One region of the Rhizobium tropici CIAT 899 genome, then DNA from elsewhere that is predicted to be linked to it. Evidence: riboswitches for the same ligand, from Rfam matches in the RefSeq annotation. Region 1 holds a riboswitch; each other region holds the start of a gene.

Evidence for each region. Region 1 has a riboswitch for cobalamin ahead of RTCIAT899_RS04320 (aromatic ring-hydroxylating oxygenase subunit alpha). Riboswitches for the same ligand answer to the same signal wherever they lie in the genome.
Region 2: linked by a shared signal. The riboswitch ahead of nrdH (glutaredoxin-like protein NrdH) and the one ahead of RTCIAT899_RS04320 (aromatic ring-hydroxylating oxygenase subunit alpha) in region 1 are both predicted to bind cobalamin.
Region 3: linked by a shared signal. The riboswitch ahead of cobU (bifunctional adenosylcobinamide kinase/adenosylcobinamide-phosphate guanylyltransferase) and the one ahead of RTCIAT899_RS04320 (aromatic ring-hydroxylating oxygenase subunit alpha) in region 1 are both predicted to bind cobalamin.
Region 4: linked by a shared signal. The riboswitch ahead of RTCIAT899_RS24430 (ABC transporter substrate-binding protein) and the one ahead of RTCIAT899_RS04320 (aromatic ring-hydroxylating oxygenase subunit alpha) in region 1 are both predicted to bind cobalamin.

What each region holds. Positions count from the first base shown of each region.
Region 1 is NC_020059.1:898,409-906,301, reverse strand. It holds gene RTCIAT899_RS04345 (acyl-CoA dehydrogenase family protein) at 1-1,006, opposite strand, end outside; gene RTCIAT899_RS04340 (transporter) at 1,296-2,297, shown strand; gene RTCIAT899_RS04335 (BA14K family protein) at 2,466-2,936, opposite strand; gene RTCIAT899_RS04330 (glycoside hydrolase family 25 protein) at 3,182-4,192, shown strand; gene RTCIAT899_RS04325 (FAD-binding oxidoreductase) at 4,302-5,390, opposite strand; gene RTCIAT899_RS04320 (aromatic ring-hydroxylating oxygenase subunit alpha) at 5,393-6,637, opposite strand; cobalamin riboswitch at 6,735-6,938, opposite strand; gene RTCIAT899_RS04315 (DUF6656 family protein) at 7,288-7,893, shown strand, end outside.
Region 2 is NC_020062.1:848,303-856,195, forward strand. It holds gene RTCIAT899_RS26050 (IS256 family transposase) at 1-946, opposite strand, end outside; gene RTCIAT899_RS33580 (hypothetical protein) at 1,001-1,303, shown strand; cobalamin riboswitch at 1,425-1,642, shown strand; gene nrdH (glutaredoxin-like protein NrdH) at 1,890-2,111, shown strand; gene nrdI (class Ib ribonucleoside-diphosphate reductase assembly flavoprotein NrdI) at 2,123-2,518, shown strand; gene nrdE (class 1b ribonucleoside-diphosphate reductase subunit alpha) at 2,635-4,716, shown strand; gene nrdF (class 1b ribonucleoside-diphosphate reductase subunit beta) at 4,737-5,711, shown strand; gene RTCIAT899_RS26085 (HU family DNA-binding protein) at 5,868-6,146, opposite strand; gene RTCIAT899_RS26095 (hypothetical protein) at 6,502-6,723, shown strand; gene RTCIAT899_RS26100 (Tim44 domain-containing protein) at 6,885-7,883, shown strand.
Region 3 is NC_020059.1:2,144,106-2,151,998, forward strand. It holds gene RTCIAT899_RS10495 (dimethylsulfonioproprionate lyase family protein) at 1-240, opposite strand, end outside; gene cobN (cobaltochelatase subunit CobN) at 237-4,385, opposite strand; gene cobW (cobalamin biosynthesis protein CobW) at 4,622-5,671, opposite strand; gene cobU (bifunctional adenosylcobinamide kinase/adenosylcobinamide-phosphate guanylyltransferase) at 5,677-6,201, opposite strand; cobalamin riboswitch at 6,343-6,741, opposite strand; gene RTCIAT899_RS10520 (chloride channel protein) at 6,923-7,893, shown strand, end outside.
Region 4 is NC_020062.1:498,794-506,686, forward strand. It holds gene RTCIAT899_RS24405 (SCO family protein) at 1-367, opposite strand, end outside; gene RTCIAT899_RS24410 (copper chaperone PCu(A)C) at 357-836, opposite strand; gene RTCIAT899_RS24415 (PepSY-associated TM helix domain-containing protein) at 900-2,270, opposite strand; gene RTCIAT899_RS24420 (hypothetical protein) at 2,499-2,903, opposite strand; gene RTCIAT899_RS24425 (GGDEF domain-containing protein) at 3,108-4,202, shown strand; cobalamin riboswitch at 4,272-4,527, shown strand; gene RTCIAT899_RS24430 (ABC transporter substrate-binding protein) at 4,693-5,709, shown strand; gene RTCIAT899_RS24435 (FecCD family ABC transporter permease) at 5,713-6,750, shown strand; gene RTCIAT899_RS24440 (ABC transporter ATP-binding protein) at 6,747-7,511, shown strand; gene RTCIAT899_RS24445 (peptidoglycan L,D-endopeptidase MepK) at 7,606-7,893, opposite strand, start outside.

The DNA of each region.
Region 1 (7,893 bases):
ATGTCGTACCCGGCGCGCGGCCCTGGGTGCGCTCCCGGGCATAGGCGATGGCCTTCTGGGTCGCGGCTTCAGCAATCGCGACACCCTGGATGCCGACAGCCAATCTGGCATTGTTCATCATCGTGAACATGCAGGCGAGGCCTTTGTTTTCCTCACCCACCAGCCAGCCGACGGCGCCCTTTTCCGCACCATATTTGCCGTCGCCGTAAATCATCGTGCAGGTCGGTGAGCCATGGATGCCGAGCTTATGTTCCAGCGAATGCACGAAAAGATCGTTGCGGGCACCGAGCGAGCCATCCTCATTCACAAGGAATTTCGGCACGAGAAACAGGGAAATGCCGCGCGTGCCGGCAGGCGCATCCGGAAGGCGGGCAAGAACGAGATGGATGATGTTCTCGGTCGCTTCGTGATCGCCCCAGGTGATGAAAATCTTCTGACCGAAGATGCGATAGGTGCCGTCATCGCGGCGTTCGGCGCGGGAGCGCAGAGCGCCGACATCGGAACCCGCATGCGGCTCCGTCAGATTCATGGTCCCCGTCCATTCGCCGGAGACGAGCTTTGCCAGATATGTCTTCCTGAGGTCTTCGCTGCCGTGAGCCCGTAACGCTTCGACCGCCCCCATGGTCAGCGTCGGCGCCAGGCCGAAGGCCATCGAGGCGGAATTCCACATTTCCAGCGTGGCGATATTCAGCATGTGCGGCAAGTCCTGCCCGCCGAACTCCTCCGGCGCGGTCAGGCCATTCCAGCCGCCGGCGATCCAGTCGCGATAGAGCTTCTCCCAGCCATCGGGAAGGACCACCTTGCCATCCACCAGCCTTGCGCCTTGCTTGTCACCGTTCTCGGCGAGCGGCTCCACCGCCTCGCCGGCGAAACGCCCGGCTTCCGACAGGATAGCGTCGACAAGATCGGTGCCGAGATCGCCGAGAATGCCCTCTTCCATGGCACGTTCCATGCCGGCGACATGTTTCAGCGTGAACGCAATTTCTTCGACAGGCGCCTTGTACATGATGGTTTCCTCCGGATCGGTACTGGCAATGACCCGCCTCACCCGGACCATCGACCATTTGTGGCTATAGCTAGTTGATTTTTACGTAAACGTCAATTTTTTCAAATGGCAGGAGGTATCGATTTCCACCGCCTCGCGAACCCGAACGTGACATGCGTCTTACGCGCGTCGAGCGGCTGTGACATCGCCGCCCATATCCGCGATTATTCCGCCAAAGCGCGGACTTGAATAAAAAACCGTCATGAATGAAGACTAAGGCGACTGTTCAGACAAAGCGAACGATGCCCCCATGAATACGCTCACGTCAGCCAATACCATACCAGGCTTTATCTGGGCATACCGTCTCCGCCCCGATGAAACCAAGCCGGAGCGCCTGCCCGACGATACCGATCGCTCGAGGCTGTTCGGCGACGACGGCTTTCTCTGGCTGCATCTCAATCTCGTGGATGCTCGGGTGCCGGCTTTCCTAGAGGATGCGCCCGGACTGAACGAAGCCGCCCGCATAGCGCTGACCACGCATGAAACACATGCCACGATTACGGTCGACGAGCAGATGCTTTTCGGCACGTTGGTCGATTTCCAGCGCGACTTTGCCCACAACACCCACGATATCGGCTGGCTGCATTTCGCGCTGACCGATCGCGTGCTGATAACCACCCGGCTGCAGCCGCTTCGCAGCCTGGACCGAACCCGGGTGCTGATCGAAAAGAACGCCGCACGATTTTCCAATCCCGTGGATATTTTCGAGCTGATCGTCGTCGAGTTCCAACGAACCCTGATCTCCGTCGTCATCGAGATCAGCGAAGAGTTGAATGCCATAGAGGACTTCGTCCACGGCAATACGTCGCGCGACGAGCGCGCCAAGCTTCCGCCCATCCGCAGGACGATCGTGCGCCTGCATCGCCATCTGCGCACCGTTCTCTCGCTGATGCGCCATGCCGCCGCCTCGGACGATGAGGAAATGCCGCTCGGCTTCGAGGATGTCGCGGGCCGGCTGACGGGGCGCCTCGAAGCGGTCGAACACGACGTCTATGCGCTGCAGGAACGGGCGAGGCTGTTGCACGAAGAAATCGATTCCAAGCTCGCCTCCGAGATCAACCGGCATCTCTATATCCTGTCGATCATGACCGCATTTCTGCTGCCGCCGACGCTGGTGACCGGCTTCTTCGGCATGAACACATCGGGGTTACCGTTGGCGGGCGGCGCAAGCGGTACTGGATATGCGGTTGGGTTCATCATCGCCTCCATGCTGCTGGCATGGTGGCTGCTCAAACGGGTCAATATTCTCTGACGTCGAACCATGCAAAAAGCCGCCCGGCGGGAAACCGGACGGCTGGCATTGGCAATTCTGAAAGCGCCGCTTAGAGCAATTCCAGGAAAAGTGCGCAGCTGTTTTCCGTCCGGAATTGCGTGAAAAGAGCTGGAGCGGTTCAGAGATTCCGTGAAAAACTGAACCGCTTTAGAAATACGGCGAGTAGCACTGACGGCGCGGGCCGGAGTTCGGCTGGAACGTATTGTCGTAAGCGCGGTAGGAACGATAGCGTCCCTCGCACCATTCGACATGACGCGGATTGATGCCCGCGCTCGGGGCCGGAGCCGGCTCGTAATAGCGCGGCTGGCTGGCGATTGCGCCGCCAATCAATGCGCCGGCGCCGAAGGCAGCCAGCGGGAACCAATAGCCGTCATGATAGCGATAGCCATGACGATAGCCGCCGCGATAACCGCGGTAGCCGCCATACCAGCCGCGGCGATAGTAACCACCGTGACGCCACTGTACCTGTTCGACATTATCAGGCGCGGCCTGGGTGGGCGCGGACTGTTTTACGACCGGTGCGGCGGGCATCTGCATGGCGAAAGACGGTGTGAAGCTCGTCAGGGCGACGGCAGCAGTCAAGGCGGCAGTCGCGATTTTTGCACGGAAACCAAGCATTTTCATCTCCATTCCCTGGTTCGGCTTGCTGCTCAAGCCTGTAGGCGTTTCATGTCGGGAATGCTTCCCGAGCAAGGTTTCGCTGCCTTTCGTCGTATATCCGAATAGACGACAAGAAACGCGGCAGCGCGTTATTTAGTTCCTCAAATCCCTACCGATTTAAGGAGTTACGAGGGGCTCCACGATGAATTTATAGTGATTGCTTTCTTAACCCGAGATTAACCAGCAATCCTTACTATTATTTCATGAAAGGATACCGAAAGAGTAACCTCCTCATTTACAGCTTGCTGACGATCCTGGCCCTGATGGGGCCGGTCTCCAAGGCTTCGGCCGGTGAAAGCCAGCCCTGGGGCGACCCGAAAAACGCCCTGATTGTCGATGCTTACGAGCTGAACACCATCGACTGGACTGCATTCCTTCAGGACAAGCGGATTGCCGGCTTCATCTCAAAGGCGTCCGACGGACTTCCTGAAAGCTTCAGTTGCACCGGCGACCATGGCGGCGATACGGTGGCCCATTGCAGGACGATGTGGCGCAAATACGCCGTCAGCCGCGAGCTGTTTCAAACACGCCGCATGCTGGCGAAGACGAATGGCCTGTTATGGGGCGCCTATCATCTGGGACGGCCCGGCAATCCGACCGACCAGGCCAATCATTTTCTCGATTATGCCGATCCGCAACCCGATGAGCTGATGGTGCTCGATATTGACGGCATGGATGCGACGCAATTCATGTCGCTCGACGATGCGCAGATCTATGTCGCCCACATCAAGGTCAGAACCGGGCGTTATCCCATTCTCTACGTCAATCACAACACGGCGCGTTATATCGCCGATCACCGGGGCATCTATCCGCTGCTGTCGCGGCTGCCCTTGTGGTATGCGCGCTACAAGCCTGATGTCAAAGGCACTTTCCCACTCGGCAACTGGGACAATTATGCCATCTGGCAGTTTGCTTCGTCGGACAATTGTTCGGAGAAAAGCTGCCCCTATCGGGTCCCGGGCACGCTTACCGATATCGATGTCAACGTCGTGCCGATGACGAAGGTTCAGCTCGCTGGGATCTGGCCGCAGGGCGATCTCCTGCCGGCGAAACCGCTGCCCGCGCCGGACCTGACGATCGCGCTCGCACAGATGTGCAGCGGGCCGCGGCAGATGCTCGTTTCCCTCATGCTCGAGGTCGACCCCGTCGTCACGGCCTCGACCCCGCAAACCAAGCCGGTCGAGATCAATGAGCTGAATTACCAGGATTTCTAGAGCGTGATGCCAAAAAGTGTGGGCGGTTTTCGGACGACATCACGCTCTACTTCTTTGATGCTGGAGCGGATTCAGATTTTAGGTCGAATAGACCTAAAATCATCCGGCTCTAGGCCTCGATCTGCACATCCGTCTTCGGGCGCGAGCAGCAGGCGAGGATGTAACCCTCGTCGATCTCGTCATCGAGGATGCCGCCATTGTGGCTCATCTCGACTTCGCCCGAAAGCTTCAAGACCCGGCATGTGCCGCAGAGGCCGGATTCGCAGGCCGCACCGATGCGCACGCCGGCGCCCCGCGCCGCCTGAAGCACGGTCTGGCCCGCAGCACAGGCCACATCCTTGCCCGCCATCGTGAAGCGGATCGTGGTCGCCGCCTCGCCGGAAGCATCGTCGGAGACTTCCGCAAGCGGTGTCGCCGCATTGGCCGGCTGGAAGCTTTCCTGATGGTAGCGCGACATGTCGAAGCCATGCGCTTCGAGCATCGAGCGCACGGCATCCATGAAGACTTCCGGGCCGCAGCAGAAGATGGTGCGATCCATGAAATCGGGCGCCAGCAGGCCGATCTTCGCCTTGTCGATGCGGCCCTTCAGCCCCGACCAGAGATCGGTGCGGCCGCAGCCTTCGACGATGAAGCCGAGATCGAGGTTCGGCATGAAGCGGGCGAGATATTCGAGCTCGGAGCGGAAGATGATGTCCGTCGGGCTGCGCGAGCAATTGACGAAAGTAATGTCAGACAGTGGTGCTATGTCCGACATATACCGCGTCATCGACATCATCGGCGTGATGCCGGAGCCGGCCGAGACGAAGAGATATTTCTCGCCCGGATGACGGATGTGGCTGAAATCGCCAAGCGGGCCGAAAGCCTTGATGCGCATGCCCGGCTTCAGGTTCTCGAACATCCAGCGCGTGCCGATGCTGTCTTTCTGCGCCTTCACCGTCACGGCGACCGAGAAGGGCCGCGACGGCGTGGACGACAGAGTATAGGTGCGCATGACCGGCTCCGGAGCCGTCGGCAGCTCCAGCGTCACGAACTGCCCCGGCAGATAGCGGAACCAGTTGTCCTTGTCGGACCCGAAGGTGAAGGTCATCACATCGGGCGCTTCGGGCGTAACCGAGAGACATTCAAGCAGATGCTGCCTGTCGTTCCAGGGCTGCATCTGGTCGAGGTGACGATGCGGAAGGGAGACGGTCATGTTCATACTCAGGCTACCGCCGACAGCTTGGCCTGGTCGCCTTGCAGCCGGTTGATCATGAAAGTCGTGTACCATTCGACGAACTGCATGACGCCGCCTTCATGGATTTCCGAATAGGGACCGGGCTCATAGGCCGGCGAGCGGATGCCGAAGGCATTTTCCTCGACGATGCGGCGATCCTGATCGTTGGTTTCGGTCCAGACGTGGGTCAGCTCTTCCAGATTGTAGTCGACACCTTCGACCGCATCCTTGTGAACGAGCCACTTCGTGGTGACGGCGGTTTCCTCGGCGCTGATCGGCAGGACGCGGAAGGAGATCGCGTGGTCACCGAGCATGTGGTTCCATGTCGTCGGATAGTGGAAGAGCAGCATGGTGCCGATGCCGTTGATCGTCACGTCGGGCGAGAGCGGCCGCCTGACGGCATTCTGCCCGGACATGGTGTAGCTCTCGGCACCTTCGATCAGCGGCATGCGGGCGGTGCGGAACTGTCCGTCAGGAGAGATCTTGAATTCGCTCGGCAGGCCGGCGGCTTCGCAGCGTGCCCAGTGCTCGGTGATGACGGGATCGCTCATCGCGCCCTGCACGCCGGTCACCGTCGGAGCTTCCGGGAAGGTGCGGCAGAGTTCGGGGTGATTGGCCGCGCAATGGTAGCATTCGCGGTTGTTTTCCCAGACCAGCTTCCAGTTGCCCTTTTCGATAATGGTGCTCTGGAAGGCGACCTTGGCTTCGCTGATACGGTGCGGGGCCATGTAGGGCTCGATCGTGGCGCGAACGGGTGCGAAATCGGGAGCGTTCTGCGCGAGGCAGATGAAGATGTAGCCAGCGACACTTTCGCAGTGAACCGGCTTCAGCGAATGCTGGCTCTTGTCGAAATCCTCGGCCATCTGACGGGCAAAAAGCAGCGAGCCGTCAAGTTCGTAGGTCCATTGGTGATAGGGGCAGACGAGCTTTGCCGACGATCCGCGCTCGGTCGTGCAGACGCGCGAGCCGCGGTGGCGGCAGCTATTGTGGAAGGCGCGGATGACCTGATCGCGGCCACGGACGATGACGACGGGATAATCGCCGATCTGGACGGTGAAGTAATTGCCCGCACGCGGCACTTCGCAATCATGGCCTATGAACAGCCAGTCGCGATAGTAGATCGTCTCCATGTCGAGCTTGAAGTAATCCGGATCGGTGTAGAAGGGTTGCTCCAGGCTCAAACCCGTCCGGTGGTTCTTCAATTGCCGCAGAACTTTGCTGCCGATATCCATTTGCCTATCCTTGCGCAATACCGGAAGACGAGCAGAGGACATGCAAGGCCGTTGGGGACGGCCGAAAGCAATGCCCCGACCGCCCGCCGCGGTCAGTAAACCATATGTGCCCAAGGCTGGTTTCCGGGCTCTGGAGCGGCCCTGTTGCCAGGACCCCATGGCACCTTCCCAGGCCGATCGGCCCAGTGGCTTTATCCGCCATGCCTCACTCCACCACCGTTGCGGGGGCAGCGCCGGATTTTGACCGGCTTCCCAATTCTCCGTCTCCCTAGCAGACGGCACCTTGAGATTGATATCATCATAGCTCTCGGCCGCGTCTGCCGCTGCGCTGCAATGCGACATCGGCTTCGAATTTGACGACAGGTGAAACAGGACGATAGGACGGTTGCATGGCGTGAGAATATTGACAGGTAATTCAATTGCTTGGGCGTCTGCATCGGAGATGGTCAAAGCATCGCATATCCATTCCACCAATGACGCTTTATCCTGATTGCGACAGGTCAGCGAACGGCCGGCAATCAGGCAAATAATGGGCGGCAGAAAGCGCCAACGGAGCCGCTATCGGGGCGCCTTCAATCCGGCACGATCAAGCTCGGCTCAAGCTCCGTGATCCATCATGTCACCCAAAGAGTTTTATAGCGAGATCCGGCATGGCCAAACTCAGATATTTCGACGCTGGGAAGCCCGCCGAGCCCGAACCGGCGCAGCCGGTATCGACGACGGGGTACACCGAATTCCTGCGCACCGGCCGCATCAACCGCAACAGGCCGCATTGGCTGGCGGAAGAGCGGGAATATCTCACCCACGAACAGGTGGCCGAACACACGGCGCTGAAGCTCAGGGACGCCGGCGAGAAGACCCACGATCGGCTCAACAATTTCCATAGGTCCATCCGCTTCCCGAAGCTCATCTTTCATCACACGCTGAAGGACACGCCACATCTCGGCTATTGCCACGTTACCGCGGCGCGGACGCAGTTCGCGCATTATGAAGACGTGAACTGGGCTTTCTACATCGCCAATTTCTTTGCCCGCATCGGCCAGGAAGAGAACTTCTTCGAGGACATCAGCCTCAAATATTCGCGGATGTATTTCGCCGTGGCCATCCGTCCGGACAGGCAAGCGGAAGACAAGAAGCTGACGATCAATCGCGATGTCAGAGGCAACGGCGTGCTGTTCCACACCCACGATCCGCAGATCGCCATCCGCAACGTTCTCCTGCTCGGCGCCCGCAACGAGCAGCTTCGCGACATCATT
Region 2 (7,893 bases), on a different replicon from region 1:
TGTAGGCGAGCACGTCTTGCTCGGCACTGTCCATGAGACTGGCGAGCTTCGGTACCTTTGGCCTGATCTGGTCGGCGACGTTGCGCCACTGAGTGCTTGCGGCCTCCGGCGTGTCCTGAGCGAAGGCCGTTGCAATGAACGCGGAGACAACCCGGCGTCCGCTCTTTCCAGCATGGGCCAAGGCATTGCGCATAAAGTGCACCCTGCAGCGCTGCCAGGTGGCGGAAAGCACTTTCGATACTGCGGCCTTGATGCCCTCATGGGCATCGGAGACGACGAGCTTGACGCCGCGCAGCCCCCGCCTGATCAGCTTTCGAAGAAACTCGGTCCAGATCGCCTCGGCCTCGGACGTGCCGATCTCCATGCCGAGCACTTCGCGTCGGCCATCGGTGTTGACGCCGACGGCGATGATTACGGCGACGGAGACAATACGACCACCGCGCCGAACCTTGAGGTAGGTCGCATCGATCCACAGGTAGGGCCATTCTCCTTCGATGGGCCTGTCGAGGAAGGCCTTCACCTTCTCATCGATCTCCTCGCAGAGCCGGGACACCTGACTTTTGGAGATGCCCGACATGCCCATGGCCTTGACGAGGTCATCAACAGAGCGGGTCGAAACACCCTGGATATAAGCCTCCTGGATGACCGCCGTCAGAGCCTTCTCGGCCATGCGGCGCGGCTCCAGGAAGCTCGGGAAGTAGCTGCCGGTGCGAAGCTTGGGAATGCGCAGCTCGACGGTGCCCGCCCGTGTCTCCCAATCCCGGTCGCGATAGCCGTTACGCTGGGCCAGCCGGAAGCCATTCTTCTCGCCATAGGCCGCGCCGGTCTTCGTGCCGACCTCCAGCGCCATCAGCTTCTCGGCAGCAAAGCCGATCATCTCCCGCAGCAAATCGGCATCAGCGCTCTTCTCAACGAGTGAGCGCAGGTTCATCATGTCGTCGGTCATCGGTGGTGTCCCTCAGGTTGGCTCTAAGCAACCCGACCCTACCGGAAATCACCGATGGCTATGAAATCAAGCTACACCACTCCATGGGACACGATCGGAATGCTGGAGGCACAGGCCCGTTTTGCGGAGGCATGCGGCCGGGCGTTGCGTGCCGGTGGCGAAATCGATCCGGATGTGCTTTCGGCAGGCGACGCGGCTTTCGAGGCCGCGTTCAGCACTCTTCAGACTTCCGAGGCCGCCCAGTCGATGGGATTTAGCGAAACGGGCCGGTTGTTCGGTCTCGATTTCACATTGCGGCGCATGCGCCAGAATTTTCTCGATCTCGCCGACCGCATCCGCGAAAGCAACGTCAATTGAAAGGCTCCAGCCTGTTTTTGGCCAGTCCCAAGTCTCTGCGTTGGGTGCGATGGTCGACATCCAGCAACGTGGAAATCCGATTGAGGCTGTCGAAGCAGTTGACGCAATTTTAACCGAGGATACTATATCTTGTGTTCGAGGTTCTTCTGATTCGCAAGGATTGGAGGCTAAGATGGGAATCCGGTCGGCGAGCATGATGCTTGCCAAGCCGGAGCTGCCCCCGCAACTGTGAGCGGTGAGCATTCGTTTGATGACGTCACTGAGGCCTCGTGCTTTGGGAAGGCAAGACGAATGTTATGACCCGCGAGCCAGGAGACCTGCCTTGAGCATTGACGTCCACGGGCGGGGTGTCCGACTGGCGAGCGATGATCCAAGCGGCATGATGGTCGCCATCGCTTCCTCGAAGGTCCCGCTGATAACTTCGGGGTGAAGTGCATGTTCCTGAGTATCCATAGTCGCCCGCGCGAGTGACGGTCGCTTAAATGCGTCCGGCCACGAGCTAGGTTTGCCTCCGCTTTTCACCCGCCGAGCGGGCATCATCCGATGCCCGAGCGATTTTCCATGCCCATCCATACGAGGATATCTCATGAGCATTACCGTCTACAGCAAGCCCGCCTGCGTCCAGTGCACAGCCACGACCCGCGCCCTTGATCGCCAAGGCATCGACTACACCATCGTCGACGTATCGACCGACGCTGCCGCTTATGAACTGGTGCAAGGTCTCGGCTATCGCCAGGTTCCGGTTGTTGTCGCCGGCGAGCTGCATTGGGCCGGCTTCCGTCCCGACATGATCAGCACCCTCGCTTGAGGATCCGGGCGGTGGGCGAGATCGTCTATTTCTCCAGCCGGTCGGAAAATACCCATCGCTTCGTTGTCAAGCTCGCATTGCCGGCTGCTCGTATCCCGCTTTCCGTGGGGGACGAGTTTCGTGCGACCTCGCCCTACGTCCTGATCGTCCCGACCTATTGCGGCGACGGCGGCAAGGGGGCCGTGCCCAAGCAGGTGATCCGCTTCCTCAACGATGCGGGCAACCGTTCGAACATCCGCGGGGTCATCGCCGCGGGCAACAGCAACTTCGGCGCGACCTATGGGATCGCCGGCGACATTGTCTCTGCCAAATGCCAGGTACCGTATCTCTATCGGTTCGAACTTCTGGGCACGGATGAGGATGTCGCCAATGTCAGATACGGATTGGAACGATTTTGGACACGCTAAGCTCTTCTTTATCGCGGGATGCGGGCGAAAAACCGCTGAGCACTTTTTCTCATCCCGCGAATGACCGGCCAGCCAAGGCCGCGGAACCGGCCTTGGATTATCACGCACTGAACGCCATGCTGAACCTCTATGACGAGCACGGAAAAATCCAGCTCGACAGGGATCGCATGGCGGCCAAGCAGTACTTTCTCCAGCACGTCAACCAGAACACGGTCTTCTTCCATAACCTGAGGGAAAAGCTCGATTATCTGGTGACGGAAGGCTACTACGAGCAGGAGGTGCTGGATCAATATTCCTTCAATTTCGTGCGCGATCTCTTCGATCAGGCCTATGCGAAGAAATTCCGTTTTCCGACCTTCCTCGGCGCCTTCAAATACTACACCAGCTACACGCTGAAGACCTTCGATGGAAAGCGCTATCTCGAGCGTTATGAAGACCGCATCTGCATGGTAGCGCTGACGCTGGCGCAGGGCAGCGAGCAGATCGCGCGCGATCTGGTGGACGAGATCATCTCCGGCCGGTTCCAGCCGGCAACGCCGACCTTCCTCAATGCCGGCAAGAAGCAGCGCGGAGAGCTGGTCTCCTGCTTCCTGCTGCGTGTCGAAGACAATATGGAATCGATCGGCCGCGCCATTAACTCGGCTCTGCAGCTTTCGAAACGCGGCGGAGGCGTGGCGCTATCGCTCACCAACATCCGTGAGGCCGGTGCGCCGATCAAGCACATCGAGAACCAGTCGTCCGGCATCATTCCTGTCATGAAGCTGCTTGAGGACTCCTTCTCCTACGCCAACCAGCTTGGCGCGCGGCAGGGGGCGGGCGCCGTCTATCTGAACGCCCACCACCCGGACATCATGCGCTTCCTCGATACCAAGCGCGAAAATGCCGACGAGAAGATCCGCATCAAGACGCTGTCGCTCGGTGTCGTCATTCCCGACATCACCTTCGAGCTCGCGAAGAACAACGACGATATGTACCTGTTCTCGCCCTATGACGTGGAACGCGTCTATGGCGTGCCGTTTACCGAGATCTCGGTGACGGAAAAGTACCGCGAGATGGTGGCAGACAGCCGCATCCGCAAGAAGAAGATCAAGGCGCGCGACTTCTTCCAGGTCATCGCCGAAATCCAGTTCGAGAGCGGCTATCCCTACATCATGTTCGAGGACACGGTGAATCGTGCAAACCCCATCGCCGGCCGTATCACCATGAGCAATCTCTGCTCGGAAATCCTGCAGGTGAGCGAAGCCAGCGAATATGGCGACGACCTCTCCTACAAGCATATGGGCAAGGACATCTCCTGCAATCTCGGCTCGCTCAACATTGCTGCCGCCATGGACAGCCCCGATTTCGGCAAGACGATCGAAATGTCGATCCGCGCGCTGACGGCTGTCTCCGACATGAGCCACATCTCTTCCGTGCCTTCGATCGAGAAGGGCAATGACGAAAGCCATGCGATCGGCCTCGGCCAGATGAACCTGCACGGCTATCTCGCCCGCGAGCGCATCTTCTACGGTTCGGAAGAAGGCGTCGATTTTACCAATATCTACTTCTACACGGTGACCTACCACGCCATTCGCGCTTCGAACCTGCTTGCGGTCGAGCGAAGCCAGAGCTTCAAGGGTTTCGAGAATTCGAAATATGCCTCCGGCGAGTATTTCGACAAATATACCGAGCGGGAATGGAAGCCGGCGACCGAGCGTGTCGCGGAAATCTTTGAAAGAGCCGGCATCGCCATCCCGACGCAGGAGGATTGGCTCGAATTGAAGCAGGCCGTAATGGAAGGCGGTCTCTATAATCAGAACCTGCAGGCCGTGCCGCCGACGGGCTCGATCTCCTATATCAACCACTCGACCTCTTCGATCCACCCGATCGTCTCCAAGATCGAGATCCGCAAGGAAGGCAAGATCGGCCGCGTCTACTACCCGGCTGCCTTCATGACGAACGACAATCTCGATTACTACCAGGACGCCTACGAAATCGGTCCGGAAAAGATCATCGATACCTATGCGGCCGCGACCCAGCATGTCGACCAGGGCCTGTCGCTCACGCTGTTCTTCCGCGACACCGCGACCACGCGCGATATCAACAAGGCGCAGATCTATGCCTGGAAGAAGGGCATCAAGACCATCTACTACATCCGGCTTCGCCAGATGGCGCTCGAAGGCACGCAGGTTCAGGGCTGCGTTTCCTGCACGCTCTGAACCTTTGAGGGACGATGACAATGAACATGCAATTCAAGCCGGCAAGCCGCGTTCGCGCCATTAACTGGAACCGCATTGAAGACGATAAGGATCTCGAAGTCTGGAACCGCCTGACCGGTAATTTCTGGCTGCCGGAAAAGGTGCCGCTGTCGAATGACATCCAGTCCTGGGCCACGCTGAAGCCGGAGGAACAGCAGCTCACCATCCGCGTCTTCACCGGCCTCACGCTGCTCGACACGATCCAGAACGGCGTCGGCGCCGTAAAGCTGATGGCTGATGCCGTAACCCCGCACGAAGAAGCGGTGCTGTCGAATATCTCCTTCATGGAAGCGGTGCATGCGCGCTCCTATTCGTCGATCTTTTCGACGCTCTGCCTGACGCCGGATGTCGATGATGCCTATCGCTGGTCGGAGGAGAACGAATTCCTACAGAAGAAGTCTACGCTGATCATCGAGCAATATGCCTCCGGCGATCCCTTGAAGAAGAAAGTCGCGAGCGTCTTCCTTGAGAGCTTCCTGTTCTATTCCGGCTTCTATCTGCCGATGTTCTGGTCGAGCCGCGCCAAGCTCACCAACACAGCCGATATGATCCGCCTCATCATCCGCGACGAAGCCGTGCATGGCTATTACATCGGCTACAAATTTCAGCGCGGGCTTGAGCGGCTTTCGGACGGGCAACGCCAGGAGATCAAGGACTTTGCCTTCGATCTTCTGCTGGAGCTTTATGACAACGAGGCCAAATATACCGAAGCGCTCTATGACGGCGTCGGGCTATCAGAAGACGTCAAGAAGTTTCTGCATTACAACGCCAACAAGGCGCTGATGAACCTAGGCTACGAGGCGCTCTTCCCCGCTGAAGCCTGCAAGGTCAATCCCGCCATCCTCTCGGCGTTATCGCCGAATGCGGATGAGAACCACGACTTCTTTTCTGGCTCGGGCTCGTCCTATGTGATCGGCAAGGCGGTCGCCACAGAGGATGAGGATTGGAATTTCTGAGGATGGAGCTTGGCGCAGCTTAGGCAGTTCGAGCCAGTATTTTCGAAACCGCCTCAAGACGAAGCGGCGCTTGCGTTCGTATGAAACGCCAAATGACCGGCCCTAGCGGATAGGGTCGGTCATGGAGCCTACGGGCCTTGCCGGCCAGAGCAGGGATTATTTGTTGAGCGCATCCTTCAGCGCCTTTGCAGGCGTGAAGGTCAGCTTCTTCGATGCTGCAACCTTGATGGTTGCGCCCGTTCCGGGGTTGCGTGCTTCGCGCTCCGGCGTATCCTTGACCTTGAACTTGCCAAAACCCGGAATGGAGGTTTCGGCGCCGGAGGTCGCGGCTCCGGTGATGGCGGCAAAGACGGCTTCGACGATTGCCTTGCCCTGTGCCTTGGTCAGCTTGTGGTCAGCGGCAATCTTGTCTGCAATTTCATTGGTAGTGGTCATGAGGCTTCCCCCGCATTGATAACGGCGGAATCATTTCCATTGGAGATGCCAGTTGTCACGAGGAGTTCTGACATGAAAGGGCGAGAAAGCCTGCATTTCCACAGGTTCCGACGCATTGACGCCATTTTGGAGCCTTTCCGAGGATGATTTTCCAGGCGAAGACCTGATCATGCAGCCGATAGAGAGCGACAAACGGGTATCCGCAGAAGCGCGCGAATCTCCGGAAATGGACGAACCTTGGGGCAACGGCGCATCTTTTCACCATATGGACACCCGCTATGGCGGCGCGATCGGGGTGGCCTTTCGCTGGTTGGCTCTATAGAGGCTTGCTCACGATGGATGAATGGGACAAGCAATGGAACACGAGATCAAGATAGACAACCGCGGCGATTTCGGGCTGTGGGCAATCGAGGTCGCAAAGCAGATCATCAGCAATGAAGGCTTTGAACTGGCAAGAGCAGCACGGGACGGCACGGATGACGATGTCCGCGCGGCCGGCAACGCACTTGGCCAGGCGATCACCAACGCAATGATGGAAATCTATGATGGCCTGATCGATAAAGCTGATGAAGATTAGGATCGTCTTCGAAGATTGTGGGCAGTCATCCGTGTGCGGCCACCTTTCTTTGGGGTTGAAGTCCAAAAATTGCACCAACTTAAAATCGCAGCCTTACAATCACGAACAGGCATCCCCATATTAGGGCAAATTCGTCTTTCTGCCCTATGACAGGAGAGCCAATGTTCAGTGCAGTGCCGCGCTTTGCCAAGATCGCAGCTATCGTCGTCCTCGCCGCCGCGTCGTCCGTGGCGACCTTTGATGCCGCCGATGCGCGCCGGGCCGGATCCAGCGGCTTCGGAAGCCGTGGAACGCGCACCTTCGATACCCCGGCCATTACGAGGACAGCGCCCACGCAGGCCGCACCCATTGACCGGACGATGACGCAGCGGCCGCCGCAGCAGACGACGACCCAGCCGCCGCTTGGCGCGCCCCAGCGTCCTGGCCTTTTCGGTGGATTCGGCGGGTCGATGATCGGCGGCCTGATCGCCGGTGGCCTTCTCGGCATGCTGCTCGGCCATGGTTTCGGCGGTGGCATCGGCTTCCTCGGAATGCTGCTGCAGATCGGTCTGATCGTGCTGCTCATCAGCTTTGCGATGCGCTTCTTCGCAAACCGGCAGCGCACGCAATATGCGGCACCCGGATCTGGGTCGTCCTACAATATGAACCCGATGAACAATGCCAGCGCATCGCCGCGTCCTTCCTTCTCCATCCCGTCTATCGGCGGCGGAGCAGCGGCCGCCCAAAAGATGCGCCAAGCCAATGACGAAATCGGGCTGCAGCAGGCTGATCTCGATCGTTTCGAGCACCTTCTCACCGAAATCCAAACAGCCTATGGCACGGAGGATTATGCGGCGATACGTCGGCTGACCACGCCGGAGGCGATGTCTTATCTGGCCGAGGAGCTCGGTGAGAACGCTACCAATGGCGTGCGTAACAGCGTTTCCGATGTGCGCCTGTTGCAGGGTGATATCGCCGAGGCTTGGCGTGAGGAAGACACTGAATACGCAACGCTTGCAATGCGCTACTCGAGCATCGACGCGATGGTCGATCGCACGACCGGAAAGCTTGTGGATGGCGACGACCGCATTCCTTCCGAGACGACGGAACTCTGGACCTTCGTGCGCAAGCCGGGTTCGGACTGGAAGCTTTCGGCGATCCAGGGAACTGGCCAGCATTGATCTTGAACTG
Region 3 (7,893 bases), 1.2 Mb from region 1:
GGTCTGGGCCCAATGCAATGCGCTGGCGGCATTGCGAAGCGTGTCGAGCAGGCTTGCTTCCGGCTCATAGCTCGGCGCATGAGGTTCGCGAAGATAGCCAACGACAGGCAGATCGCGCGGTGCAAGCGGCCGCTCTTCCATCGACCATTGAAAGCCTTTCATGAAATGCCCAAGCATCGGATCGCTGCGCGACAGGAGATAGTCGCGGAAGGTCGTCAGAAGGTCGTCGACCGCGCTCAAGCCGCAACCTCCTTGCCCGATTTCAGGCTCTCCAGATCGAAATGCGCCGAGTTGCTTTTCGGCGTCCAGAGATTGCGATCTATCGCCTCCAGCAGCCGTTCCTTCAGGTCCCGCAGTGCCGCCGGGTTCTTCTCCGCCATGAAATCGCGCACGCGCTGATCGACGATGAAGGCCTGATATACGGCCTCGAAATGATGATTGCGGACGACTCCAGTCGTCGCGGCGAAAGCAAAGAGATAATCGACGGTCGCCGCAATCTCGAACGCGCCCTTGTAGCCATGCCGCATGACGCCATCGATCCATTTTGGATTGACGACACGCCCGCGCACCACCCGGCCGATCTCTTCTTCCAGCGAACGGATGACCGGCTTTTCCGGCCGCGAATGGTCATTGTGATAGATCGACGGGCGGGCGCCGGCGAGCTGCTCGGCAGCAGCAGCCATACCGCCCTCGAATTGATAATAGTCATCGCTGTCGAGTAGGTCGTGCTCGCGATTGTCCTGGTTCTGGACAACAGCCTGGATCGAGCGCAACCGCTCCTCAAAGACACCGCGCTCCGCCCTTCCTTCCTCGCCCGCGCCATAGGCATAGCTGCCCCAGACGAGATAGGCTTCGGCCAGATCGGCACGCCGCTCCCATCCCTTCTCATCGATGAGTGCCTGCAGACCGGCGCCATAAGCCCCAGGTTTGGAACCGAAGACCCGATAACCCGCCCTGCGGCTGGCAGAGGCAGCGTCGAGGCCGACAGCTTCGAGCCGCGCGATCTCGCCGCGCATGCGCGCCGCAATGGGATTGTCCGCCGCATCCTCATCGAGCATGCCGACGGCACGGATGGCCTTGTCGAACAAGGCGATCTGTTCGGGAAACGCGTCACGGAAAAAGCCGGAAATGCGCAGCGTCACGTCGACACGTGGCCGCCGGAGCATGGCAGTCGTGATGATCTCGTAGCCGGTGACGCGGCGAGACGTCATGTCCCAGACGGGCTTGACGCCGATCAGCGCCAGCGCCTGCGCGATATCGTCACCGCCCGTGCGCATGTTCGAAGTGCCCCAGGCGGTCAGGCCGAAGGAAACGGGCCATTCGCCATGGTCCTGCACGTAGCGGCGGATCAGCAACTCGGCCGATTTCTTGCCAAGTTCGTAAGCGGCCGGCGTCGGAACCGCACGGCTGTCGACAGAATAGAAATTCCGCCCCGTCGGCAGAACATCCGGCCGGCCCCGCGTTGGCGCACCGGAGGGGCCGGGCGGAACGAAGCGGCCGTCGAGGCCTTTGAGCAGGGCGAAGATTTCTGCATCGCCGCAGGCCAGGATGGACGGCTGGAGCTTTGCGGCAATTTCTTCAAGGACCATACGGGTGTTTGGCCAATTCTCGGGGCAAGCCGTTTCGCCATCCACGAGTTTCGCAGCCAAGAGTTCGATGCGCTCGACGGTATCGCCCTGGGTGCGCCAAGGGACATCGGAGATGTCGTTGAGGATGGCGGGGCGCGGGCCGGTCCATTCGGCGGCCATGTCGCAGTCCAAAGGGTCGAAAGGTTTGCCTGGAGAGATACCCCCCTCTGTCAGCTTCGCTGACATCTCCCCCACAAGGGGGGAGATTGGCGGGAGTATGCCGCCTGGCTTTCCTGCCTCTCCATCGACAGTATCAGCGACCTCGATGGCCATTTGAGGCGATGTCGTGCCGCGAGCCACCAATCTCCCCCCCTGTGGGGGAGATGTCGCGTCAGCGACAGAGGGGGATACCACGCTCTCCACACCCGCCAAACTCTCCACACCCTCAAAAATATCCCGAGCAATCGCCCGCTGCAGGCTCTGATCACCGCCCTCGCCCAGCCCGCGCGGCACTCTTGCCAGCGCCACCGTCAAATCCGTCAGCAACCGCCCGGAAGGCGAAACGCCGAAAATATGCAGGCCATCGCGGATCTGCATTTCCTTGAGATCGCAGAGATAGGCGTCGAGCTTGCGCAAGGCCTCGTCTTCGCCCTCGCCCTTGGCGATGCCGGCATCCTGATCGAGGCCGATATCGGCAACGAGATCGAGGATCTGCTTGCGAAGCAGACGGATGCGGCGAGGATCGCCGCCCGAAGCCTCGTAATATTCGTCGACCAACGCCTCCAGATCCTTCAGCGGGCCATAGCTTTCGGCGCGCGTCAGCGGCGGCGTCAGGTGGTCGATGATGACGGCGCTCGTGCGGCGCTTGGCCTGCGTGCCCTCGCCGGGATCGTTGACGATGAAAGGATAGAGGTTTGGCAACGGTCCGAGGATCGCTTCCGGATAGCAGCTTTCCGACAGTGCCAGCGCCTTGCCCGGCAGCCATTCGAGATTACCGTGCTTGCCCATGTGGATGACCGCATGCGCATCGACGGAACGGCGCAGGAAGGCATAGAAGGCAAGATAGCCGTGGGGCGGAACGAGATCGGGAGAGTGGTAGCTCTCCTTCGGATCGATATTGTAGCCGCGCGCCGGCTGGATGCCGACAAGCACGTCGCCGAAGCGGGCGAACGGCAGGGCAAAGCCGTTATCGAGCGCGTAAGGATCTGCCTCAGGCCTCCCCCAACGCAGCGTGATTTCATCCTGAATCTTTTGGGGAAGCGACGAGAAGAAATCCTTGTAGTCGCTAAAGGAAAGCCTCTCGCGAACGACGCGGCCATCATGCCCGGAATTTGTCGGGCCTTCCGCCAGATGCCGCATCAGTGCATCGTCATCGGCAGGCAGATCGGCAACACTATAGCCCGCCGCCTGCATCGCCTTCAGCACCTCGATCGTGCCGGCCGGCGTATCGAGCCCGACGCCGTTGCCCAAACGTCCATCGCGATTGGGATAGTTCGCCATGACGAGCGCGACACGGCGATCACCGGGCGGCGTATTGCGCAGCCGCGCCCAACTGGCGGCGAGCCGAGCCGTATAGCGCATGCGATCCTCGAGCGGTTCGCTGGCGACGATATTGGCCTCCACCCGCTCGTCATAGCGGGCAGCCGCCTTGAAGGACACCGCGCGGGCAAGAACACGGCCGTCGACTTCCGGCAGCGCCACGTTCATGCCGAGATCGCGCGCTGAAAGCCCCTGCGAGGATGCCTCCCACGCCTCCTTCGATGAAGCAGAGAAGATGGCTTGCAGAACGACAGCGTCGCCCGTCTCCAGAACCGTTGCCTGCCGATCCGCGCCCGGTGCTGAAACGGCAAAGCCTGTCGCGTTGATAACCACGCCCGGCTGCAGCTCAGTAAAGACGCTTTCGAGAATGCCGACGGACACGGCATCCTTGAGACTATAGGCAAAGACCGGCAACGGCCGCATGCCCTCGGCGATGAGGGCCTCTATCATCGCTTCGACTGGTTTAGTTTCGCCGCTCTGAACCAGCGCGCGATAGAAGGAAATCGCGACGGTCGGGGGTTCGATTTCCTGCACCTGCTCCAAATCGATGGCGGCATCCAAGGGAGAGCTTCGCCCCTCATCCGCCCTACGGGCACCTTCTCCCCGCACGCGGGGCGAAGGGGGAACTGCGGACTCGATATGCTCCCTCTCCCCGTCAATACGGGGAGAGGGCTGGGGTGAGGGGCGAACCCTCCATTCGATTTCGAGCCTCTTCCACTCCTCCACGCCGATTACGCCCCTGCCCGGCCACCAGATTCCGGCCTTCATCAAGGGCACGGCTGGCATCGGCTTCTCGGCACCCGAGAGCATCGCCGCGGCATAGGCTAGAAACGCCCGCGAATTCGCCTCGCCGCCCTCGATCAGATAGGACCAGAGCGCGTTGAGATCATCGAGCGCGACGTTGGAAAAGGGCGTCAGCCCCGGATCGGGCTTCGAATCCCCCGGCAGCACCGCGATCAAGGCACCCTGGCGCGCCGCACAGGCATACAGCGCCTCCAGCGCATAATGGAAATAGCTTGCTCCTCCCAAGGCTCGCACGATGATGAGCTTCGCATATCGCGCGGTCCTGTCGATATAGGTATCGACGGACATCGGATGCTTGAGGCTCATCAGGCTCGCGAGCCGAAGGAAACAGTCGCCCTCGCCATGCGCTGCGGCAATCGCCGCAAGCTCGGTATCGGCAGCCGACAGAAAGAGGATATCGCCGGGCGTCTGCCCAAGGTCGATCGCCTCCTCGCCGTCGCTGATCGTTCCCTTTTGTGCTAGGAGGAGATGCATCAGGCGTCAGAGTATGCGGCAGCATACCCCCCTCTGTCACTTTGTGACATCTCCCCCACAAGGGGGGAGATCATTCGGTGCCACGCTTCGCTGGACTTACCTCCCCAAGCCGCAGCTACTCCCGACATCGCTTGTTTTACGATGCAGCAGCCACGAGCTTCCAATCTCCCCCCTTGTGGGGGAGATGTCGCGAAAGCGACAGAGGGGGGTATCTCACGCCAAAGACCCGACATCAATCAAACCAGCGCTTCGATCGCCCTACGCACGATCGTCTCATCCATCTCGTGCAGGCCGATCACCACCAGCCGGGTCGCGCGCGCTTCACCCGGTGTCCAGGCGCGGTCGAAATAGGTGTCGATGCGGCTGCCGACGGCCTGAACTTGCAGGCGCATCGGCTTACCGGGCACGTCCACGAAGCCCTTGAGGCGCAGCACGTCATGCTCGGCAATCACACCCTTCAGCGCATCGACGAAGGCCGCCGGGTCGGCAATCGGGCCAAGCTCGACGACGAAGCTGTCGAACTCGTCGTGATCATGCGGTGTGCCATCCTCATGCTCGAGCTCATGATGGGATTTGCGGTTGACGATATCGTCTTCCGTGCCGATGCCGAGGCCGAGCAGGATGGCGGCCGGAACATCGCCGTTCTTCGCTTCGATAATCGTCGGCTTGCGGGCCGTGCGCGAGGCAACCTCGGCGCGGACGCGGCCGAGACCGTCGGTGTCGATCAGATCGGTCTTGTTGAGCACGATCAGATCGGCGCAGGTCAGCTGATCCTCGAAAAGCTCTTCGATCGGGCTTTCATGATCCAGCGAGTCGTCCTCGACGCGGGCGGCTTCGACAGCGTCATGATCATCGGCAAAGCGGCCAGCGGCAACAGCAGCGCTATCGACGACGGTGATGACGCCATCGACGGTGACATGGGTCCGAATGTCAGGCCAGTTGAAGGCGGCGACCAGCGGCTGCGGCAGCGCAAGGCCTGACGTTTCGATGACGATGTGATCCGGGCGCGCGTCGCGCTCCAGAAGCTTCGTCATGGTGGGGATGAAATCGTCGGCGACGGTGCAGCAGATGCAGCCGTTGGTCAGCTCGATGATATCATCCTCAGTACAGTTCTCCGCGCCGCAGCCCTTCAACACGTCGCCATCGACGCCGAGATCGCCGAATTCGTTGATGATCAGCGCGATCTTCTTGCCGCCTGCGTTCTGCAGGAGGTTGCGGATCATCGTCGTCTTGCCGGCTCCCAGGAAGCCGGTGATGACGGTGGCGGGAATCTTTTCCTGGTTCATATGCATCAACCCTTCATTTTCAGCGGCAGGCCCGCTGCGATAAAATAAACTTCGGCACTCGCCGCCGCGACCATCTGGTGCAGACGGCCGGCATGATCGCGAAATTCGCGCGCCATGCGATTTTCCGGCACGATTCCAAGGCCCACCTCGTTGGAGACGAGAACGAGCCTCGATCGTGCAGTCGGCAGAAATGCAGTGAGAGCGGCAAATTCCGCCGCCATGTCACGCTCGGCCATCATCAGATTGGTGACCCATAGCGTCAGGCAGTCGACAAGCACCGCCCGCCCCTCGGCGTCGACGGCGGCAAGCTGCCCGACAAGATCGATCGGCTCCTCATGCGTTTGCCATAGATCGCCGCGGTCGGCACGATGCTTCGCGATGCGCTCGCGCATCTCGTCGTCCCATGCCTGCCCTGTCGCCACATAGTGACGTTCAAGACCCGTGTCCGAAACCAGGGATTCGGCAAACCTGGATTTGCCGGAACGCGCGCCGCCAAGGACGAAGACTGCTCGGGAAATCGAAGACGACATACGCTATGCCCGCTCCCACACAAAAACAGGGGTCGGCAGCACGTCGCTGAAACCGGAAAACAGGCGCCTATACGCCGAAAACTCGTCTTGCGCCATGACAACCTCCGTGCTGGCAGCGGAACCGACGTCCCAGAACAGGCTCTGTGCCCGGCACGCATGGCAGGTCTCCTGGCTCGCGGATAAGGCGCCGCGACGGGGGCGGACCGAAACCGGTCGCCCCCGATCGTGCGCCAGCGGACCTTTCTCGCCTTCCCGGCAATGCATCATGAAAAGGCGGACGATTCGTAGAATAAGAGGCGTCCAGCCCCGGTTGATCATGATGCCACGCCAGTGGCTTTTTCGACTTGAGCCTGTCCCGCCCCGTTCGCCCCATGCGAACCATCGATGGAATAGGTTTCAAACCGAACGAAAGACCCTGACCGCTCTACAGTCGCGGGGTCGGCTGTGATGAGAACGCCCGGATTGGGTCCGTCCCTCCACATTCCCTTTTCATCCCATGCGGCAGATCGCCGCTCAGGAACCATTCGTTATGCCGGCAATGATTAGGCTTTCACTTACGTCAAGTCAATCAAGGGCATGGATGCGACCTGCGTCATCCTGATTACGAAATCGGCTGAAAATTCCCATAAAGCCAACGGCTTTTTTGCCGTATTTCTTTGATGTTAGGAGGTTATAGAGGGTAGGCTCTCGCATTCGAGTAAAAACGTATCGTCCGTTTCCCATGTTGCAGAAATTCCAACCGCGACGCCTCGGCGTCTTCTCGGCTCTGTTCGATCTCGGTCGCTTCAGGGCATTGCTGCGCCGTGGCGAATTGGGACTTGTCTTCGCCGGAGCGCTGGTGGGAATAGTATCCGGCTGCGCCGTAACGGCGATGAGCTATATCTCGCGCAAGTTTCACAGCGTCATCTACGGCATAACCGACTACGAACGCTTGAGTTCGGCAGCGATGGCAATTCAGGACAAATCCGTATTGTTCATCGCACCGATCGCAGGCGGCATCATTCTCGGCATACTGCTGTATATATTGTCCCGCACGCGCAAAAAGCCGATGGTCGACCCGATCGAAGCCAATGCGCTGCATGGCGGCCGCATGTCGCTAACCGACAGCGTCATCGTCGCGGTGCAGAACCTGATCTCGAATGGATTCGGCGCCTCTGTCGGGCTTGAAGCAGGCTACACGCAGCTCGCTGCGGGCATTGCCTCCAAGTTCGGCTACAAGATGCAAATGCGTCGCGCGGACCTGCGCATGCTCGTCGGCTGCGGCGCGGCCGGCGCCATCGCCGCAGCATTCAACGCGCCGCTCACCGGCGCCTTCTACGCCTTCGAGCTGATCATCGGCAGCTATTCGATCGTCACCCTGACACCCGTCGTGGTCTCGGCGCTGATATCGACCATGATCGCAAGACTGCTCGCCGGCGACGATTTCGCCATCGATATCGATCATTTCGGGGCGATCGTTCCAGCCGATTATCTTCCTGCCATCCTGCTCGGTGCCTTCTGTGCCGGTATCGGCATCCTGATCATGCAGGGCGTCGCATGGGTCGAGGAACTGGCGCGCAAAAGCTCGATCGCGCCGCCTTTCCGCCCTGCGCTTGGCGGCTTGGTAGTCGGAACATTGGCGCTGATCTCGCCACAGGTCCTGTCTGCCGGCCATGGCGCCCTGCATCTTAACCTATCGACCGAAGTGACGCT
Region 4 (7,893 bases), on a different replicon from region 1:
TGAAATTGCCGGTGTAGCTGTGCATGATCTCCGGCGTGTCCCGTTCCGGATCGACGGTGAAGAAATAGACCTTCAATCCGTCGGCCTGAGTTCCTAGCGTCTTGAGCCAGCCGGCCATGTCATAAAGCGTTGTCGGGCAGACGTCAGGGCAATGCGTATAGCCGAAATAGACGAGCGAGGGATGGCCCGACAGGGCCTTTTCGGTGATGGGTTCACCGCGATCGTCTGTCAGCGTGAAGGTTGCGCCGACGTTGCCGGCGGCCCGGACCTTGGGTGCCATCAGGAAGGTTGCGTAGCCGATGGCACCAGCGCCGACGACAAGCGTCAGGGCGACGGCCGTTGCCGCAAAGCGTCGTCTATTTGACATGGGATGCCTCCTTGTTTGCCGCGATCGATCCGACGGGGAAATCGACTTCGGCCGTACCGGCTTTTTCGAATTTGAGCGATGTCCTCACCGTCTGGCCCTGAAGGAAGGGCGCGGCGACCTTCATGAACATGAGGTGGTAGCCGCCGGGTTTGAGTTCGATGGTTTTGCCAGCCGGTATTGCTAGGCCGCCGGCAAGCTCGCGCATGATCATCACGTCGTTGTCCATCTTCATCTCGTGAATCTGGACCGTTGCGGCGCGCGGTGAGCTCGCAGCCACCAGCCGGTCGTCGGTGCCTCCCGTATTCGTGATGGTCATGTAACCACCACCGACGGGAGCTCCCGGCACCATGGCGCGAACATAGGGTGCGGAAATGGTGAGGTTGCCGATTTTGACATCGTCGGCGGAAGCGAGAGAGGAAGACAGGAATGCCAGCCCGAAAGCGGCAAGGGCAAAAATCGGTTTCAGCATGATCGATATCCTTGATCCGGAAGAGGAGCAGGCGGGCGAAGCCTCTGGCTCCGCCTCACCTCGTCAGGAGAAGAAGCGCCGGAGAGGCGGTACGAAGCGAACCAGGAGCTGGTCGAGGAGCAACATCGCGACGATGGCGGCACCCGTCAGCGGGAAAGCCATGCCGAAGACGATGGCAATGAGCCAGAGGCCGACATAGACAGACTTCTGCGGCGGCATCGGCGGCACACCGAGACGACCCGATGGCCGGCGCTTCCACCACATGGTCGCTGCCGTCACGCAGCAAAGAATGATGGCGAGACACGCGGCCAGCATCAGCAGCTGGTTGAAGAGGCCCCATTCCTGCCCCTGATGGACATTGATGCCCCATTCGATTGCCTTGCCGAGCGCCGGATACTGCTCGTAGGAAATATCGACGAGCGGCTTGCCGGAATATTGGTCGATATGAACGGTTCGTTCCTTGCCGAGGTCGCCGAAGTAGTGGCTTGCCGTATAAACGCCCTTCTTGTCCGAGGGGATCGCAAGATCGGCGCCGGCGATCATGCCGAGCCCATGCATGACGTCGACGGCCTTATCGAGACCGATCGGCTTGGCCGATTGCGCCGCGATATCGGAGAGCGGAACGGGCGCGTTCTCGACGACCCAGCCGGGCCGGCTGACGATATCCTGTGTGACCTTTGTCGATTTCGGAACGTCGTCCCAGACTGCTGCCGGCGTGCCGAGATTGTTTGCGGTCAGCCAGGCGTTGACGTTGGCGCCCCAGTAGCCGGACCACGGCATGCCGCTGAAGGCGAGAAAGAAGATCAGGATGCCGGCAAGCGCTCCCGTCACGGCATGCAGGTCGCGCCAGAAGACGCGGCGTGATGGGGTGCCGCGAATGGTGAGCACGCCGCCCGTCTGCTGGCGCGGCCACCACAGATAGATGCCCGTCACGACGAGCACGAGGGCAAAGCCCGCGACGATCTCGATGAGGCGATTGGTCCATTTGCCGAAATATTCGAGGCTGTGAATGCGCTTGACGACCCAGCCGAATTCCTGCTTCGAACCCACCGACCCCAGGATGCTGCCGTCATAAGGATTGACGTAGACGATCGTCGATTGTCCATCCTTGGACAGCGTTATCCAGGCCGAGCGGTTCGGAGCCGACGCTTCATGATAGGAGGTTGTGCGGGCGCCCGGAAAGGCCGAGAGCGCCGCGTCGGCGATCTGCTGCGGCCGCAGCATGGTGCCGGCCTCGGTGACGAGATAGCGATGCGAGTAGAAGGTATCGGCAATCTGGTCCTTGAATAGATACAACGAACCGGTGATCGCCAGATTGAGCATGAAAGGGATGACGAGCAGGCCAGCGAAAAAATGCCAGCGCCAGATCGCGCGATAGAGCGAGATATTGTGGGTCGCTGCGGCTGCAGGCTCTGCAGCGGTAAAGGCAGACATGAAATCCTCCGAAGATCGGCAGGCTGCCGCAAGGGGCGATCTGAGGAGGGGTGCGGCGAGATGGTTCGCCGTTTGGCGTGAGCCTGCTTTCCCTGGGCAGCCGACCAATCGGCCTGCTTCGTTCGGCAAGATGCAGCTGTGAACACCAATCCTCAGATGTCGCGACGTCATGGTCGCGCAAGCGGCAGCATTGACGGCGGGCATCGCGACGAAAGCCGCAATGCCGGTTCAGCCAACGATGTCGGGGAGGGGTGGTGCTCTCGGGCCTGTATTCGGCGGATAAAGTTGGCGGTGGAACACCTCCGATCTTGCGACGACGGTCTCTCCGCGCGGGGAGGCGAGGCGCTCACAAATGTCGGTCGGAGGCGCGGGCAGCATCGCGGCGGACGCAATCCGGCATGCTTCGCATCCGGGTGCGTAGGCTTTCCCATGCACCTTGCCATCGGCATCCTTATAGGTGATGCAGAGGATGGGCAGCGATCCGTCCGGCAGCCTGTATTGGGCGAGCTCGATCGGGGATATATCGTCGGCAGTTGCGACGATCGGTTGATGGGCGAAGCCGACGAGCAACAGCGCGACGGCGCAAAGAATGCGCGCGCTCCACTGAAATCTTCGCGAAATCGTCTTCCGCATGCTTGTCCCCACCACCGCATTCGCGGATAAGGTTTCAGTCATAGGGCAGGCCTATCGCAAGCGCAATGCGTCAATTCGTGCCGCGCTGCCGTTCGATGAGGGGCATATAAACTATTTTTAGAGATCGCATGGTATCTCGTAGGGACTTCGACCATGCCGCCGCCGCTCATCCGTTGCGACGCGTTGCGAAGACTGGGAATAGCCATGGAAATCGAAACACATTTGATCTCGCTAATACGTGTCCTCGGCCAGGTGGCGATTATTGTTTATGCCTATTCCTGGGTCATCCGTATCGTCGAGCGCGGCGCTTTGAAATCCGTGGCCGTCGGGTTGTTGTTCGGGCTGGTCGGCATCCTATCCATGGGCGATCCCATCCAATGGATGCCAGGTGTGATCCAGGATGGCCGGTCGATCCTCCTTGTTCTTACGCCGATCTATGGCGGCCTTTTGGGAACCATTGTCGCCGCGGTTATGATGGCCCTGTTTCGGTACATGGTGGGCGGCATGGGCGCCGTGGTCGGCGTGGCCGGCATCATAATCGTTGCGACCGCGGGCTATGCGCTCAGTCTGCTGCCGCGGCAATGGACCGGTACGGGCTGGAGGCGGTCGGCTCTGTTCGGTCTGGCGACCTGTTCATCCATTGTGGTTGTCTTCCTTTTTCCGTGGGCGGTTGCGCGCGCCCTTCTTATCTCGGCGACACTTCCGGTGACGATCGTCAATATCCTCGGTGTCATGTTGTTGTCGGATCTCTTGCAGCGGGAGCAATATCGCATTGGCATCCAGCGCGCGCTGGAGAATGAAGCGAGCCTCGATCCGCTGACAAGGCTTCCCAACCGCCGGGTGCTGCAGCGCGAAGGCGATCGATGCAGCAAGGAGGCGGGTATGCGGCGTATCCCCTTCTCGATTATCATGCTCGATATCGATCACTTCAAGAAGATCAACGATAGCTGGGGCCATTCCTTCGGTGACACCGTTCTGGCGCGGTTGGCCGATGTCATCAGGCAAACCGTCCGTAAGACCGATATTGCCGCCCGTTATGGCGGCGAGGAGATCGTCGTGCTGCTGCCCAACACCGATACGCGAGCCGCCGCCGCCGTGGCGGAGAAAATTCGCAAGGATATCGAGGACACGACCTTGATGTTCGAGCAGGAGGCCGTCCACGTCACGGTCAGCATCGGCATCGCCTGCTCTCTGGAACCGACGACGGATTTCAAACATGTGCTTGAGGCCGCCGACAAGGCGCTCTATCGGGCGAAGGCAGGCGGGAGAAATCGCGTGGAACTGGCAGAGGCCGTATAGGCTCGACGCCTTTCAATAGCCACGACCTGCTCTTTCTCATTTCTCGTCCTTGACGGAAAGGGGCAGTCCGGAATAACTGGGCGTGACGGTTCCCCAAGGAAGACTCCGCGGGGATTAATAGGGAACACGGTGAGGATGACCCAAGCGGGACCTAGACCGTGGCTGCCCCCGCAACTGTAAGCGGATTGCCGATCATCCGGGAATGACCAGCCTGCTGGTTCCTTCCTGAGGCTTTGAGCCGCGCCACTGCAAGCATGCTTGCGGGAAGGCCGATGATCGTCACAGATCCGCAAGCCAGGAGACCTGCCGTCGATCACGATCCAATCAGCCGGGCGGGGATGCCCGGAAAGGACAGAGAATGATTGACCTGCGCCTTCGACATTATCCGACACCTATCGGCCTTGATTGGGATCTCCGCAGCCGGCGGCCGTCTTTCTCAGCGCGATCGCGCTGACGCCGCCCCGTTTCCTTAATCCTATCGAGATCTTTCATGCGCCATTTTTTGACGACCATTGCATTTGCATTTGGGCTGATTAGTTTTGCTGGCTCCGGCTTTGCCGCTACCCAATATCCTCTCACCATCGATAATTGCGGTCAGAAGGTCACTTTTGAAAAGGCTCCGGCCAAGATCGTTTCGATCGGACAGGGCATGACCGAAATTCTCTTTTCGCTCGGCCTTGCCGACAAGATTGCCGGAACGGCGGTCTGGGTCGGCCCGGTTCTGCCGCAATATGCCGAGGCGAACAGCAAGATCCCGCGGCTTGCCGATAACGATCCAAGCTTCGAATCCGTCGTTGGCAAAGCCCCGGATCTCGTCGCCGCCGAATTCGAGTGGCATGTCGGCGCGCAGGGTTCCGTCGGCAAGCGCCAGCAATTTTCGGAGCTCGGGATCAATACCTATGTTGCTCCGGCCGATTGTGTCGCCAAGGTCAATACCGATGGCGGCGATGGTGTGCGCAAGGAGCTTTTCACGATGGATCTGGTCTACCAGGAAATCGCCGAGCTCTCGCAGATCTTCGACGTTAGGGATCGCGGCGATGCCCTGATCGCGGATCTGAAAAAGCGCGAGGCGGATGCAGTCGCTTCGATTGCCGCTGCCAAGGCCAAGGATCTTCCGATCGTGTTCTGGTTCTCCAGCAAGGAAGTCAATGGCGATGCCTATATCGCCGGCAAGAACAGCGCGCCGGCCTATGTCCTGAAGACGCTCGGCGCCAGAAACGTGGTGACGACGGAAGAAGAATGGCCGATGGTCGGTTGGGAAACCATTTCGCAGGCCAACCCGGCCGTGATCGTCATAGCCACCATGGACCGCCGCCGTTATGCGGCCGACGATCCGAAGGTCAAGGTCGATTTCCTCGAAAAAGATCCAGTCACCAGCCAGCTCGACGCCGTTAAGAACAAGCATTTCGTCATGATGGATGCGCAATCGATGAACCCGACCATCCGCACCATCGACGGCATTGAAGTATTGGCCAAGGGCATCAAGTCTTTCGGCCTGGCGCAGTAAGATATGGGTCTCGTCGCAAAACGCAGGACATGGTGGGCGCTCTTGGCGCTCGCCATGGCTGCCGTCATTCTTCTGGCCTTCATGATCAGCCTCGCCGTATCGATCGGCGAGATTTCGATCCCGCTGTCGACCACAGTAAAGGCCGTCTCGAACCGGTTGTTCGGAACGAGCTTCGAACTCAGCCGGATCCATCAGGGGATCGTCTGGGATTATCGCCTGAGCCGCGCGCTCGTTGCTGCAAGCACCGGTGCGTCGCTTGCCTTGAGCGGGGTGGTGTTGCAGGCGTTGCTGCGCAATCCGCTCGCCGAACCCTTTGTGCTGGGCATTTCCGCCGGCGCCTCCACCGGGGCGGTCTGCATCATGATCCTCGGTCTTGGCTACGGCATTCTGGGCCTTTCCGGCGGCGCCTTCCTCGGCGCGGTTGCAGCCTTTCTTTTCGTCGGCCTGCTTGCCGCCGGGGTCGGCGGCACGAGCGAGCGCATCATTCTATGCGGCGTCGCCGGTTCGCAGCTTTTCAACGCGCTTACCTCCTATATCGTCACCACGTCGGCCAATGCGGAGCAGGCGAGGGGCGTCATGTTCTGGCTGCTCGGCTCCATGAGCGGTGTGCGCTGGCCGGACGTTTATCTTTCCGGGCCGGTCGCCATCATCGGCTTCGCCGTCTGCATGGCGCATGTCCGCGTGCTCGATGCCTTTATCTTCGGCACGGATGCTGCCGCATCGCTTGGCATTGCGGTCAAGCGCGCCCAAGTCGTTCTGCTTGGCGTGACGGCTTTCATGACGGCAGCGGTCGTCAGCATCGTCGGCTCCATCGGTTTCGTCGGGCTCGTCATTCCGCATGCGGCCCGCTTCGTCGTCGGGCCGAGCCATGACCGGCTTTTGCCGGCAGCGGCTCTGGCCGGCGCCATCTTCATGGTCGCGGCCGATATCATCTCGCGGGTCATCGTTCCCCAGCAGATTTTGCCGATCGGCGTCGTCACGGCCTTGTTCGGGGCTCCGGCCTTCGCCCTCATTCTCTATCGAGCCCGGAGGACGGCATGAGCATTGCTGTGGACACGGTAACCTTTGCAGCCGGCAATAGTCTGATCGTCAACGGCGTCAGCCTGACGGTGGAAAAAGGCAAGGTACTCGGGCTCCTTGGGCCGAACGGCTCGGGTAAATCCAGCCTGCTCAGGCTGATCTGCCGGTTGCGGAAGGTCAAAAGCGGGGTCATCCGGCTCGGTGGCAGCGATATTGCCTCGATCTCGCGGAGCGATATCGCCCGCCGCATCGCGCTGGTCGAGCAGCAGGCGACGACCGATACGCAGGTCACAGTGATGGACGTCGTGCGTCTCGGCCGTACGCCCCATCGCGGTCCCTTGTCGGCCTGGAGCGCTCACGACGATGCGGCGGTTTCCGATGCGCTTGCCCGTGTCGGTATGCAAGGCCGCGCCGGTCAGCCGTGGCAAACTTTGTCGGGTGGCGAACGACAGCGCGTCCATATTGCGAGGGCGCTTGCCCAGACTCCGAGCGAACTGCTGCTGGACGAGCCGACGAACCATCTCGATATCCAACATCAGCTCGATATTCTCGGCCTGGTCTCCAAGCTCGATGTCACCTCCATCGTGGCGCTGCATGATCTCAATCTGGCGGCCATGTTCTGCGACAGCCTTGCTGTTTTGCAAAATGGCGAGGTCGTTGCGGCCGGGCCGCCGGAAGAGGTGCTGACGCAGGAGCTGATCGAGCGGGTTTTCGGCGTGCGCGCGCATGTGCAGAAATCCTCGGTCCACGGCCGCTGCAACATCCAATATATGGCGGGTTGAGTGGCATCTGTCGCGATCGCGGAATAAAATGGATCGCCCAGTCTGAGCAATTTCGACCGGGGCGCATCATATTACTGGATCGTGCAAGTTCGCCTCAGCCTTCGAAGCCGAACCGCTCGACGTCGAAATCGTCGCCATCATAGCTGATGGCTCCGGCTTGGGCCTCCGCCATGTCGTCGTGCATCGGAATGGGCGCGCTGACGAGGCCTGGCAGCGTCATGTCGACGGCCATGCCTGGCGGACGCAAAGCCCAGGCGACGATCGCCCCTGTCGACATGTCTCCTACACCGGCTGAGACATCTTGCGCAGCCGCCGAGGGAAGGGCAGCGATCGGCTGCATCTTTGCCATGGCGCTCTCGGCCGTATTCTCCACATTGTCAGA